One region of the Staphylococcus sp. Ze2 genome, then DNA from elsewhere that is predicted to be linked to it. Evidence: riboswitches for the same ligand, from Rfam matches in the RefSeq annotation. Region 1 holds a riboswitch; each other region holds the start of a gene.

Region 1 (3,551 bases):
TGTAACAATACCAGAAGCATTAGTTCCATATATGGGTGGGAAAACAGTCATCCGTCCTATTAAATAAATGTAAATAGTTAAAAAGTGCGTAGTTAAAGTATTAGCTACGCACTTTTTTATATATATGGAGAGGGTAGGGGAGGGTGAAAGTAGTGTGATTTAACTATAAGAAACACATAAAATCTTAACTATTAAAGTAGTTAATCTGATTGAAAATATTGAGTTCTTCAAGGGGTGTCTAACATATAACACAAAATTATGGAATGGTATAAGTGCTGTTGTAACAATAATACAAGACTACCGTAAGTCTAACGTCACACAAACCGTTGTCTAAAAACATTGATTGTCTTTCTATTGTTGTATTAGAATGAATTTACTGTTTTTAGCTTTTGAGATGAGAGGGTGGGGAAATGGGAAATGAGGCACACGTAACTTTTAAACAAGGTGTAAAAGAGTGTATTCCTACTTTGTTAGGTTATGCTGGTGTTGGTCTGTCTTTTGGAATTGTTGCAGTAGCTTCAGGCTTTAGTATGTTGGAAATTATTTTACTTTGCTTGCTAGTGTATGCGGGTGCGGCACAGTTTATTATTTGTGCACTTGTTATTTCAGGCACGCCCATATCTGCAATTATATTGACGACATTTATTGTGAATTCAAGGATGTTTTTATTAAGTATGACGCTTGCTCCAAGTTATAAAAATTACAGTTTATTAAATAGAATTGGTCTTTCTACATTAGTAACTGATGAAACATTTGGTGTAGCCATTACGCCACATTTGAAAGGTAAAAAGATTAATGATCGTTGGTTGCACGGACTAAATATAACAGCATATGTTTTTTGGACATTTGCATGTATTATTGGTGCAGTCTTTGGTAAATACATACATCAACCAGAAGCATTGGGATTAGATTTTGCGATTACTGCTATGTTTATATTCTTAGCTGTCTCGCAATTTGAATCGCTTAGACGTTCAAAGATCAATACTTATTTTGTATTGATTATATGTGTAATTGTAATGATGCTTAGTTTAAGTTTGTTTATGCCTTCATATTTAGCTATCATATTAGCTTCAACTATTGCAGCACTGATTGGGGTGGTGATGGAACGATGACAACGACGATACATATGCTAACAATCATCGTGCTATGTGGCGTGGTAACGTGGCTAACACGCATTATTCCATTTATTTTGATAACTAAAATAAAGTTATCTGAACGTGTGATTAAATGGCTTTCATTTATACCGATTACATTATTTACTGCTCTAATTATCGATGGATTAATAGAGCAACAAGAAGGAGTGATGGGTTATACCATCAACGTGCCATTTCTAATTACGATGCTCCCGACTATTGTCATTGCTGTGATATCACGTAGTTTAACAATTACTATAATTAGTGGCATTATTATTATGGCGGTGTTACGTTGGGTATTTTAGACAATCCTATTGAAGTAAGTTATATTATCCGTTAAACTATAAATAATTAGAAAATTAAGATATTTCAGATTATATTATCATTTTAATTTTATCTCAATTTATGAGTTTATCTTTAATACAATTAAAATCAAATCTTATTTCGAGAAGCTGAGGGACTTGGCCCGTGGACGCTTCAGCAACCGGCTTATAAAGTACGGTGCTAATACCATCGATACACTCGAATGATAAGTACTTTTAACTTCTTACTTATTTTATGAGTGAGGAGTTTTTTTACTAAGTAGGAGGTAAAACATGACGAATTATACGGTTGATACATTAGAACTAGGGCCATTCACAACAGAGTCAGGTGAATTCATCTCAAACTTAAAGTTACGTTATGAACATGTAGGGTTAAAAGGCCAACCACTTGTAGTGGTTTGTCATGCTCTAACAGGTAATCACTTAACGTATGGTACAAATGAAAACCCTGGATGGTGGAGAGGAATTATTGACGGCGGTTATATGCCTGTAAATGATTATCAATTTTTGACATTTAATGTTATTGGAAGTCCTTATGGTTCAAGTTCTGCATTAACAGATGCAAACTTTCCTAAGTCACTAACGTTAAGAGATATTGTGCGTGCCATAGAATTAGGTATTGAAACATTAGGTTTCGAAAGGATTAATATATTAATCGGTGGTTCGTTAGGCGGCATGCAAGCAATAGAATTATTATATAATCGTAAATTTAATGTTGAAAAAGCAGTGATTCTCGCAGCTACAGATAAAACGTCGTCCTACAGTCGTGCGTTTAATGAAATAGCAAGACAGGCGATTCATTTAGACAATAAAGAGGGCATGAGCATTGCAAGACAGTTAGGGTTTTTAACATACCGTTCGTCTAAAAGTTATGATAAACGCTTCTCCCCAAATCAAGTGGTGACTTATCAAAAACATCAAGGTAATAAATTTATGAATCATTTTGATTCTTTATGCTATTTAACACTCCTAGACGTCTTAGATAGTCATGATGTAGATAGAGGACGTAATGATGTAGATGAAGTATTTAGTAACCTGGACACTAAAGTAATGACGATGGGCTTCACAGATGATTTGTTATATCCAGATGATTTAGTTTGTGCCGTGGGAAATCGTTTTAAATATCACAAACATTTCTTTGTTCCAGATAACGTAGGTCATGACGGTTTTTTACTGAATTTTAATGATTGGGCTCCTAATTTATATCACTTCTTAAAAGTATATAAAATTAAAAGAAAATGATTTAACAACGCTATTATATGCGTTTTTAGGATGTAACTATACGACTACTTTCGATAGGGGAGACTGACGTATAGTACATCTTTTTTTATACAATCATTGAAGATGTGATGACGTAAAGTGACGCTAAAGTAGTAGCGTTAGAAAGGGAATATTGTGAAGTGCTGATTAATTCAATCATTTATACGTTTATAAATAGGAAATTATAGTATATCGTTAACTTCTGTATTTGGATTGCCAATAATTGTATAAAAGTTTTAAAGAGGTTAAAATAATAGTTATAGTCAAAAATAGTATGGGAGTGGCGAATTTGTTTTCAAAAATATATCCTAAAGTAACTGTGCTTAGTATACTAACTCTAATCGTAGTGGCTTTAGCTTTACATATATTACCTCCGTTAGGCCTGGTGTTAGGTATCTTTGCAACAATTCCAGGCATTATCTTATGGCATAAGTCTATTGAATCATTTGGTTTAACAGCAGTCATTACAGTGGTATTAACAACATTATTAGGTAATATATTTGTGTTGAGCACCATGGTCATCATACTCTTAGTGAGTTTTGTTATCGGCCAATTATTAAAAGAACGTACATCTAAAGAACGCATACTTTATATCACAACTACATATATTAGTATGTTCTCGTTAATTGCGTTTATGGGACTACAAACGTTTGATAAAATACCAAGTTCTACAGTTTTGATGAAACCAGTGAAAGATTACATGCATAACGTTGTTTCTGGAATTGCGGGAAGTGCAGAATATAAGCAAATGCTTGAAGAAGGCTTCCGCCAAATGTCAGTTCAGTTACCAAGTTATGTCATTATCACAGTATTTCTACTTATTTTAATCAATTTA
Region 2 (3,551 bases), 740 kb from region 1:
GCAACATACGCCCACTAAAAATGAGTTTAAAGAAATCTTAGAGGCGACAGATATCGATATAAATAAACTCTTTAATACGCATGGAGCTAAATATCGTGAATTGGGTCTTAAAGACAAAATGAGTGACCTTACTAATGATGAAAAGTTAGATTTATTATCAACAAATGGTATGTTGGTCAAAAGACCATTAGCTATTTCTGGGGATAAAGTTACAGTTGGTTTTAAAGAAGATCAATATAAGGCAACATGGTTATCTTAATTCCTCTTTTGGAAATAGAGCAATCTCTGTAAGTGAATTATAAGTAATGTATGTAAACGCTTCATTTATTGTTATGAAAACATTATAATAGTATTAACATGTTAATAAATAGTTGATTGTATGGTATGCATATGGCATCATTAATATGTAAAATCATTTAGGAGGGGATTCTCGTGGCAGTACCGAGTGAATTAAAATATTCTAAAGAACATGAATGGGTAAAAGTTGAAGGTAATACAGTAACAATTGGTATCACTGAATACGCTCAAGGTGAACTTGGCGATATCGTATTTGTTGAATTACCAGAAGTAGATGACGAAATTAATGAAGGCGACACTTTTGGTAGTGTTGAATCCGTAAAAACTGTTTCAGAACTATATGCACCTGTATCAGGTAAAGTAGTTGAATCTAATGATGAGTTAGAAGATAGCCCAGAATTCGTAAATGAATCACCTTACGAAAAAGCTTGGATGGTTAAAGTTGAACTAAGTGACGAAAGTCAAATAGATGAATTATTAACTGCAGAGCAATATTCAGAAATGATTGGCGAATAATATAACACTGAACTCCATGATATAACTATCTTGGAGTTTTTTCATACCATTGAGGATTATTGAAGATTTATCAATTTTATAAGTCTAACAAGTTCACCTCAACTTAAAATAATGATAAATTATGTTTGTAATAATAAGAAATATTTTAACTATGTAAATTATGTTTATTGTCACTACGGATTGTGAAGAACTAAGTAGAAAAGATTTACTATCAACATTTAGAGGGTGGATGTCATGACGATACTGAACCAAGTAATTGTTGTCGAAGGAAAGTCAGACAAGAAGCGTGTCAAACAAGTGATTGATCAGCCAATAGAAATTATTTGCACGAATGGAACGATGGGTGTAGATAAATTAGACGAAATGATTGATACTTTATATGACAAACAAGTGTATATTCTTGTTGATTCGGATGATGAAGGTGAAAGAATACGAAAATGGTTCAAACGCTATTTAAGTGAAAGTAGACATATAAGAGTAGATAAACAATATTGCGAAGTCGCTCGTTGTCCTAAACCATATTTATCTAGAGTATTGGAAAAACATGGTTTTATAGTTAAGGATGAAGAAAAGGTGGCGAAAGCAAGATTGGATTATATAGCTGAGAGGGTAAGTTTATTAACATGAATGTAACAAGTGAACAACGCGTTGACGTCAATAAATATATAAATGAAGATAAGTATCTTATCTTTGGTTATACACCAACATGTGGGACATGTAAGGTTTCTGAACGTATGCTAGATATTGCTAATGATATTTTGCAATTACCTATAATAAAAATGGACTTAAACTTTCATCCTGATTTTAGTCAAATGTATGAAATTCAATCTGTACCAGTTTTATTAGTAATGTCAAAAGGTGAAGAGCAAAAAAGGATTTATGCATTTCAATCGGTGCCTTATTTGTTAGAAAATTTAAAATAGTTATTGACGAAATATTAGTACGATGGTAGGATTAAAAATAATTAAATAATGAAACTCTTATCACGAGAGGTGGAGGGATGTGCCCTACGAAGCCCGGCAACCGTCTTTAATAGAAATGGTGCCAATTCACATAAAGTTTTAAAACTTTAGAAGATGAGAGAAGCGATTTTGCTTTCTCTATACTTCGGTGAACATAGAGAAAGCATTTTTTTAATTGAAGGATTAGCAACACAAGGAGGAAACAGAATGATTGAGTTAAATCAAATAGTCAAAAAGTACAAAACGAAAAAACAGGACGTACTGGCTGTAGATCATGTTGATTTAAGTATTCAATCAGGCTCGATTTTTGGAGTAGTTGGTTTTTCAGGTGCGGGGAAAAGTACTTTAATTAGACTTTTAAATAATCTCGAACAACCAACTTCAGGAGACGTCATTATCGATGGAGATACAATTGGTAAGCTATCAAAATCACAGTTAAGAAAAAAGCGTCAAAAAGTGAGCATGATATTTCAACATTTTAATTTACTATGGTCGCGTACTGTATTAAATAATATTACATTTCCATTGGAAATAGCGGGTGTGCCTCGCCGTGAAGCAAAACAACGGGCAAAAGAATTAGTAGAACTTGTTGGACTGAAAGGTAGAGAAAGTGCGTATCCTTCAGAACTGTCAGGTGGTCAAAAACAACGTGTCGGCATTGCGCGAGCGTTAGCAAACGAACCAACTGTATTGCTTTGTGATGAAGCGACAAGTGCATTAGATCCTCAAACAACAGATGAAATTTTAGAATTATTATTGAAAATTAAAGAAGAAAGAAATTTAACAATTGTAATCATCACACACGAAATGCATGTCATTAGACGCATATGTGACGAAGTAGCTGTTATGGAAAACGGTCGTGTGATTGAACAAGGTCTAGTTTCCACAGTTTTTGAGAATCCACAACATGCGGTTACAAAACGTTTTGTTAAAGATGATTTAAATGATGATTTTGATAAATCTATTAGCGACTTAGTGTCACTTAATGAAGATGATTATGTTGTTCGTTTGAATTTCACAGGGAATAATACCACGCAACCTCTCGTGTCATACATAACGAAAACGCATAACATCGATGTGAATATATTAGAAGCTAATATTAAACATACAAAAGATGGTTCACTTGGTTTCTTAGTAATTCAATTGAGCGATGTAAATTCAGAAAAATTCGAAAAGTTTAAAAATGATTTAGAAGCACAGCATGTGTCAGTGGAGGTGTTAAGACATGGGTAATTCATTGAGTGACATCCTCCGCGAGATGTTTACAATGCCAAACGTCAGTTGGGACGAAGTTTGGTTAGCGACATACGAAACAATTTATATGACAGTTATTTCGACAATTTTTGCCTTTGTACTAGGCTTAATATTAGGTGTTTTACTCTTTTTATCAGCTAAAAGCAAATCACCTATAGCGAGAGTTTTCTATACTGTTGTTTCATTTATAGTTAACTTGTTTAGAGCGATACCATTTATTATTTTAATCTTATTGTTAATTCCGTTTACAAGTTTAGTCTTAGGCACGATTAGTGGTCCAACAGGAGCATTACCAGCTTTAATCATTAGTGCGGCGCCTTTCTATGCCAGACTTGTAGAAATTGCATTTAAAGAGATTGATAAAGGCGTTATTGAAGCAGCTTGGTCAATGGGTGCCACTACTTGGACAGTAGTCAAAAAAGTATTATTACCTGAAGCGATGCCAGCATTAATTTCAGGTATTACTGTCACAGCGATTGCTTTAGTAGGATCTACTGCAGTAGCCGGTGTTATTGGTGCAGG
Region 3 (3,551 bases), 1.1 Mb from region 1:
CAGCTAGTTTCTCAATATCATTTAAATGAGTCGTGTAATTAACAAAAGATAATGAATTTTCATCTTCATTTTGATCTAATACAAGTGTTTGTGGTTCTTGTCTATCAAGGTCCAACGTGTTAAACACTTGTTCCATTGTTGGTTGCTCTTTAAATTGTGCAGCACTCACACCATTATATACATGACCCTTTAATAATTGAGAATCAATGATATATAAACCAGTACGCGTAAGTACTAAGTGGCTAATGCGCTGTACATCATTAAATTCATTCTTAGGTAAAAATATGTTCGCCATAATGTGCATATCTTCTGGGCGAATTCTTTTCTCATTTACTAATCTTTCTCGAATACCAATAAGTCTCATATCAGTTACATATTCACTTTGATTTTTAGAGAACAATTTTAATGCATCAATTTCTCTATTTTTCGAACTAACTGTAGCATTATATTCTTCTTTTTGCTTTGTTACTGTTTTTTTATTTTCAATTCTTTCTTTTTCTAATTCTTCCTCATGCTCGTCGCTTAGTTTTTGTTCTCTGGTTTTGTATTGTTCCTCTACCTTTTGTTGTGCTTTCTTTTTACTTTTCAAAGCAATGATAAATAAAATGAAACAAATTACTGCTACAACAATTGCCACAATTAAACCAATCTCTAATGGTCCAAATGAATTCATAACAAAAAACGCTCCTTTATGTGTTCAGTAACTTAATTATAATAGATAAACATATAGTATTCGATAGTAAAGCTAAAAATATTTTTACTCTAGTTAAGCTTTAACTGTATCTTTTAATAAATTAATTTTATCTAACTTTTCCCATGGTAATAATACGTCTGTACGACCAAAATGACCGTATGCAGCAGTTTGTTTATAAATAGGATGTTTCAAGTCTAACATTTTAATAATTCCAGCTGGTCTTAAATCAAAATGTTGTCTAACTGCCTCAACCAATTCATTTTCTTTAACTTTTCCTGTACCAAATGTATCTATAGAAATAGAAACAGGTTCAGCTACACCAATAGCATATGCAAGTTGCACCTCACATTTGTCTGCTAATTCAGCAGCAACGATATTTTTCGCTACATAACGTGCAGCATATGCAGCAGAACGGTCTACTTTAGTCGGATCTTTACCACTAAAGCATCCCCCACCATGGCGTGCATAACCACCATATGTATCAACAATTATTTTACGTCCAGTAAGCCCAGCATCACCTTGTGGCCCACCTATAACGAAACGACCAGTAGGATTGATATAAAATTTGGTATTCTCATCTAAAAGTGTTTCGGGTACCGTTGGATAAATGACATGTTTTTTAATATCGTCTTGAATTTGTGCTAATTCGATATCTTCGGCATGTTGTGTTGACACGACAATTGTATCAATACGATGTGGTTGATCTTGTTCATCATACTCAACAGTTACTTGTACTTTACCATCAGGACGTAAGTAATTTAATATTTCATCTTTACGTACATCTGATAAGCGTTTAGCAAGTTGATGTGATAAGAAAATTGGTAACGGCATGTAAGTATCCGTTTCGTTTGTAGCATAACCGAACATCAAACCTTGGTCACCCGCTCCAGTAGCTTCAATTTCCTCTTCTGATGCATCTTCACGATACTCTAAAGCTGTATCGACACCTTGAGCGATATCTGGTGACTGTTCGTCAATTGCCGTCAACACTGCCATTGTCTGGCTATCGTAACCGTATTTAGCACGTGTGTAACCTATCTCTTTAATTGTTTCTCTAACCACTTTTGGAATATCAACATATGTTGTTGTTGATATTTCTCCTGAAATAAGCGCCATGCCAGTAGTTACTGTCGTCTCACAAGCAACACGTGCATTTGGGTCATCTTTCAATATTTCATCCAATATAGCATCAGATACTTGATCCGCTATTTTATCTGGATGTCCTTCTGTTACCGATTCTGAAGTGAATAATCTTCTATTGTAAGTCATAATTTGCTCCTTTAGTTTTTAAATTACGAAAATTCTCTCTCTGTTGAGCTCATTAAAAAAGCCTTCTACACTATCAATAAATAGAGAGAAGGCCTTATACGTCCATTCGCTCTTATCGTTCAGACGATATTTGTCTGCAAACGGTTTGGCACCTTTCTTCCTATTAAGAAGAGGTTGCTGGGCTTCATTGGGTCCATGTCCCTCCGCCACTCAGGATAAGAGAATCCGTTAAGTCCTATAGTACAGAATCAACGATATAATGTCAATTTTACATTTATTAATGGTTATTTAAAATTCCTTTTAAATTGGTATGGACTATTAATATATATGTGTTATACTCTGTAATTGTAAAGGCTTACAATAACTAAATAGCGTTGGAGGGATTAGTATGGCTGTAGATACATACACTTATACAAACAAAATTGAAAGCATTTTAGACAAAAAATCTTCATTATTTCAATTATCTACAACACAGTTGTATAACAAGATTTTAGATAATGATGAAGGAGAACTCACCGAATTAGGTGCAATTAACGCTAGAACAGGTAAATATACAGGTCGTTCACCAAAGGATAAGTTTATTGTAAATGAGCCATCTTATAGAGATGATATTGACTGGGGCAACGTTAACCAACCGATTGAAGAAGAAACATTTTTAAATTTATATGATAAGGTACTAAACTATTTAGACAAAAAAGATGAACTATATGTATTCAACGGTTATGCCGGTAGTGATCACGACTCACAATTAAAATTAACTGTTGTAAATGAATTAGCTTGGCATAATCTATTTGCTCAAAATATGTTTATACGCCCTAGCTCAAAAGAAGAAGCGCAAGAAATCAAACCAAACTTCACAATTATTTCAGCACCTCATTTTAAAGCCGATCCAGAGATTGACGGCACAAACTCAGAAACATTTATCATCACATCTTTCAAACATAAAGTCATCCTCATTGGCGGGACTGAATACGCTGGTGAAATGAAAAAAGGTATTTTCTCCGTAATGAACTATTTACTACCTAAAGATAACATTATGAGCATGCACTGTTCAGCTAACGTTGGAGACAAAGGTGACGTTGCTTTATTCTTTGGTCTTTCTGGCACTGGTAAAACAACACTATCAGCGGATCCAACACGTAAGCTAATTGGCGATGATGAACATGGTTGGAATGAAAATGGTATTTTTAACATAGAAGGTGGTTGTTATGCAAAAGCAATTAACCTTTCTTATAAAAAAGAACCTCAAATTTATGACGCTATTAAATATGGTACTATTTTAGAAAATGTTGTTGTAGATGAAGATGGTGACATTGACTTCGATGATAATCAATACACTGAAAACACTAGAGCAGCATATCCAATAGACCATATTGAAAATATTGTAACCCCATCTAAAGCGGCTCATCCTAATACAATTATTTTCTTAACTGCAGATGCTTTCGGTGTTTTACCACCTATTTCAAAACTGTCCAAAGATCAAGCAATGTATCATTTCTTGAGTGGATTCACTGCTAAATTAGCCGGTACAGAACGTGGCGTAACTGAGCCAGAACCTTCATTCTCTACATGTTTCGGTTCACCTTTC
Region 4 (3,551 bases), 680 kb from region 1:
TGCTTCCAAAGCGGCTATTATTTCACTTACCAAGAGCTTATCTGAAGAATTAGGTAGTAAAGGAATCCGAGTGAACTGTGTAGCACCAGGACCATTCTGGTCACCACTCCAAATTTCTGGTGGACAGCCTCAATCTAAGATTCCAACTTTTGGCCAAAAAGAAGTGTTAGGTAGAGCAGGTCAACCGGTTGAACTTTCAGGTGTGTATGTACATTTAGCAGCTGAGGAATCAAGTTATACTACAGGACAAGTTTATGGCGTGACAGGTGGTACTCAATTAGATTAGAATTGATGAAGTAACGATACAGTAATTTGAAAATTAGTGTTATAATGTTTCGGCGATACTAAGTATAAGGAGGAAAGGATAGTTTAATATCCTACCTCCTTATTTTTGAAAGGAAAGGTAATCATTTATGAAAAAATTTAAAGCAGACGCTTTAACAAAAAAACAAAATTATAAATTATTAAGTGGAAGTGTGATACCTAGACCCATCGCATTTGTTACTTCTCAAGATAAAGATGGGCATTTAAATGCAGCGCCGTTTAGCTTTTTTAATGTTGTTAATAGTGCACCTCCAATGATTATGATTTCTACAGGGCGTTCTGAAGGAAAGCGAAAAGACACTTCTTTAAATATTGAGGAAACGGAAGCGTTTGTAGTACATATTACAGATGAAGCTACAGTCGAACAAATCAACAATACTGCAGCACCGTTGTCCCGTAACCAAAATGAATTAGAAAGAACAAGTTTGAAATGTGTTGACTCTGAATTAATTTCAGTACCTGGTATCGAACAAGCTAAAATTCGAATGGAATGTAAGTTAGATAGAATTATTCCACTAGGTGATCCACAAGAAGGGTCCGATTTAATTATAGGCGAAGTAGTCATGTTTCATATTGATGAATCAGTTTATTTTGAAGATAGTAAAATAGATGCTGATGCGCTTAGTGCGGTAGCTCGTTTAGCTGGTAATGATTACGCTTCTTTAGGTAATAAGTTCACTATCGAACGTCCGATGAAGTAAATATAAAGCAATTAAATGAATTGTATAAGCTATATAAAAATAGTAGATGTTGAAGGGATTAGACAATGAAAGCATTAATAAAAATTGTTTTCTGTTTAATCCCTATTTGACGAATTACAATTAATACTGTACTGTAATAAAATAAAATAAAATAATAACTTATCAAGAGAAGTTTAGGGACTGGCCCGGTGATACTTCGGCAACATGATAATGCGTGTGCCAAATCCAGTAGCATAATTTATGCTAGAAGATAAGAATGAATCGCAGTTTACTCTTTCTTCTTAATTTAGAAAGAGTTTTTTTATTTTTAAGGCTTAAAAATAACAGAAGGTTGGATTCTGTTCTAATATTTAGGAAAGTTGGTTATGTATGGAGGAAACGAAAAAAGGTAACGCTTGGGCTTTGATACCTTTAATCATATTTGTTGGTATGTTTTTAGGTGTTGGTATAAGTACAGGTGACTTTACAACAATGCCACTCAATGTAGCTATATTAGTTGCTTCTATTGTTGGCTTAGTGTTAAACAGAAAAGAATCATTTCATAAAAAAGTTGAAGTTTTTACAAAAGGTGCAGGACATTCCAATATTATTTTAATGATGCTAATTTTCTTATTAGCAGGTGCCTTTTCTCAAACGACAGAAGATATGGGTGGCGTGCAGTCGACGGTTAATTTAGGGTTATCATTAATACCAGAAAATTTAATTATCGTTGGACTATTTATAATATGTATGTTTGTATCATTATCAATGGGGACGTCTGTTGGGACGGTAGCTGCTATAGCGCCAGTTGGTTTTGGTTTAAGTCAGGCTACAGATGTTTCAGCGGCAATCACAATGGCTACTGTTGTTGGTGGAGCTATGTTTGGCGATAACTTATCGATGATTTCTGATACTACTATAGCTGCAGTACGTACTCAGAAAACGAAAATGAGTGATAAATTTAAGGTGAACATAAAGATTGTTTTGCCTGGTGCGATATTTACTATTATTGTGCTTTGGTTTTTAACAAATGGTGCACATATAGATGTAAATAAAAGTTATGATTATGATCTTGTTAAAGTAATTCCGTACTTATTTGTGCTTATCTTAGCATTAATAGGTATAAATGTAGTTATTGTATTAATCGGAGGTATTGTACTTTCTGCAATAATCGGTTTAATCTATGGTTCATTTGGATGGACAGGTTTATTAAATTCTATATCAAAAGGTATAATCGGTATGGAAGATATAGCGATTATTGCATTGCTCATTGGTGGTTTAGTTGCGCTGATTCAACATAATGGTGGTATTACTTGGTTATTAAATTTTGTGCGCAGTAAAGTGAAATCTAAACGTGGTGCAGAACTAGGTATTGCTGGATTAGTCAGTGTTGCAGATATATCAACAGCAAATAATACTATTTCTATATTAATGGCAGGGCCGTTAGCAAAAGATATTTCAGAAGAATATGATGTAGATCCACGTAAATCGGCTAGTATTTTAGATATGTTCGCAAGTTGTTTTCAAGGGATGTTGCCATATAGCCCTCAATTGATTGCTGCTGCAGGTGTGGCGTCTATATCTCCATTTGAATTAGTTCCTTACGCAATCTATCCGATGATACTAGGTGTTTGCGGACTTATAGCGATTTTCTTCAGATTACCTAGGTTAGATAAAAAGTAATTAAGATATATTAAAACATTAAGATCAAATTGCGAATTGATTTTTAAGCTCTAATTAGAGTGTTGAAATTACATGCTAATAAATATGAGGTAGAAGGTATTTGGAAATTGTTGTTGTTCATTGTGTTATTTAATACTAAGTAATTATAATAGAGATTAAATGAGTCCGGGATATAAAGGTTTCCCGGGCTCATTCGCTATTTTAAATAAACAGTATGTTAATAGAATATGCTAAGATAAATATAAAGTTTATTTAGTAAAATATTCAATATAAATGAAAGTTTTGACGTTTACTGACTAATAGCGATAAAATAAGGTTGTTAAAGCTTTATAAATATGAAAGAACATCACTATATTTACTTTATAATTGTTTAGAAGTATAGTGTAATGCGTTAGAATAGTAATAAGAGTGAAAGTAGGTGAACAATCGATCGTGGGTAAATACAATGTAGAAAATGAAAATGTTGAAATTCGTCTTGAAAGATTATTTAAGGTAGAACCTGAATTATTATACCAAGCTTGGACAGACCAACGTTTTCTTAAACAATGGTTTATGACAACTGAAAGAACAAATAAAACTATTGAAGTAACTGCTGAACAAAATGGAAAGTATAAAATTGTTGATGTTCGTAAGGGTAAGGAGAATATAGTGCAAGGTACATTCGCTTCATTAACACCTTATGAATATATCGTCATGACAATTGGTATGCCCGAATTAAGTGATTCAGAAGATACGATAGAAGTTGAAATATTCGAGAGAGAGCCAGGCATTACGCAAATGATTTTCAATTATAATGCTTTTGTACCAAGAGAAAGAAGATTAACATCTTTAGAATATAAACAGAAGAAGAAAGAATATCATGAT

What was found. A riboswitch is a leader RNA that binds a small molecule or an ion and turns the genes downstream of it on or off. The one in region 1 is predicted to bind S-adenosylmethionine.
Region 2: linked by a shared signal. The riboswitch ahead of ACM591_RS11055 (methionine ABC transporter ATP-binding protein) and the one ahead of metX (homoserine O-acetyltransferase MetX) in region 1 are both predicted to bind S-adenosylmethionine.
Region 3: linked by a shared signal. The riboswitch ahead of metK (methionine adenosyltransferase) and the one ahead of metX (homoserine O-acetyltransferase MetX) in region 1 are both predicted to bind S-adenosylmethionine.
Region 4: linked by a shared signal. The riboswitch ahead of ACM591_RS04230 (Na+/H+ antiporter NhaC family protein) and the one ahead of metX (homoserine O-acetyltransferase MetX) in region 1 are both predicted to bind S-adenosylmethionine.

What each region holds. Positions count from the first base shown of each region.
Region 1 covers NZ_CP183486.1:312,082-315,632, forward strand. Annotated here, with positions in the region: gene serS (serine--tRNA ligase) at 1-67, shown strand, start outside; gene ACM591_RS01255 (AzlC family ABC transporter permease) at 411-1,112, shown strand; gene ACM591_RS01260 (AzlD domain-containing protein) at 1,109-1,438, shown strand; SAM riboswitch class I at 1,570-1,669, shown strand; gene metX (homoserine O-acetyltransferase MetX) at 1,730-2,698, shown strand; gene ACM591_RS01270 (DUF2232 domain-containing protein) at 2,991-3,551, shown strand, end outside.
Region 2 covers NZ_CP183486.1:2,357,897-2,361,447, reverse strand. Annotated here, with positions in the region: gene ACM591_RS11075 (arsenate reductase family protein) at 1-259, shown strand, start outside; gene gcvH (glycine cleavage system protein GcvH) at 433-813, shown strand; gene ACM591_RS11065 (toprim domain-containing protein) at 1,048-1,440, shown strand; gene ACM591_RS11060 (thioredoxin family protein) at 1,437-1,736, shown strand; SAM riboswitch class I at 1,791-1,896, shown strand; gene ACM591_RS11055 (methionine ABC transporter ATP-binding protein) at 1,983-3,008, shown strand; gene ACM591_RS11050 (methionine ABC transporter permease) at 3,001-3,551, shown strand, end outside.
Region 3 covers NZ_CP183486.1:1,400,774-1,404,324, reverse strand. Annotated here, with positions in the region: gene ACM591_RS06510 (nuclease-related domain-containing protein) at 1-673, opposite strand, end outside; gene metK (methionine adenosyltransferase) at 767-1,963, opposite strand; SAM riboswitch class I at 2,073-2,185, opposite strand; gene pckA (phosphoenolpyruvate carboxykinase (ATP)) at 2,352-3,551, shown strand, end outside.
Region 4 covers NZ_CP183486.1:988,770-992,320, forward strand. Annotated here, with positions in the region: gene ACM591_RS04220 (SDR family oxidoreductase) at 1-286, shown strand, start outside; gene ACM591_RS04225 (flavin reductase family protein) at 414-1,025, shown strand; SAM riboswitch class I at 1,182-1,282, shown strand; gene ACM591_RS04230 (Na+/H+ antiporter NhaC family protein) at 1,395-2,687, shown strand; gene ACM591_RS04235 (SRPBCC family protein) at 3,120-3,551, shown strand, end outside.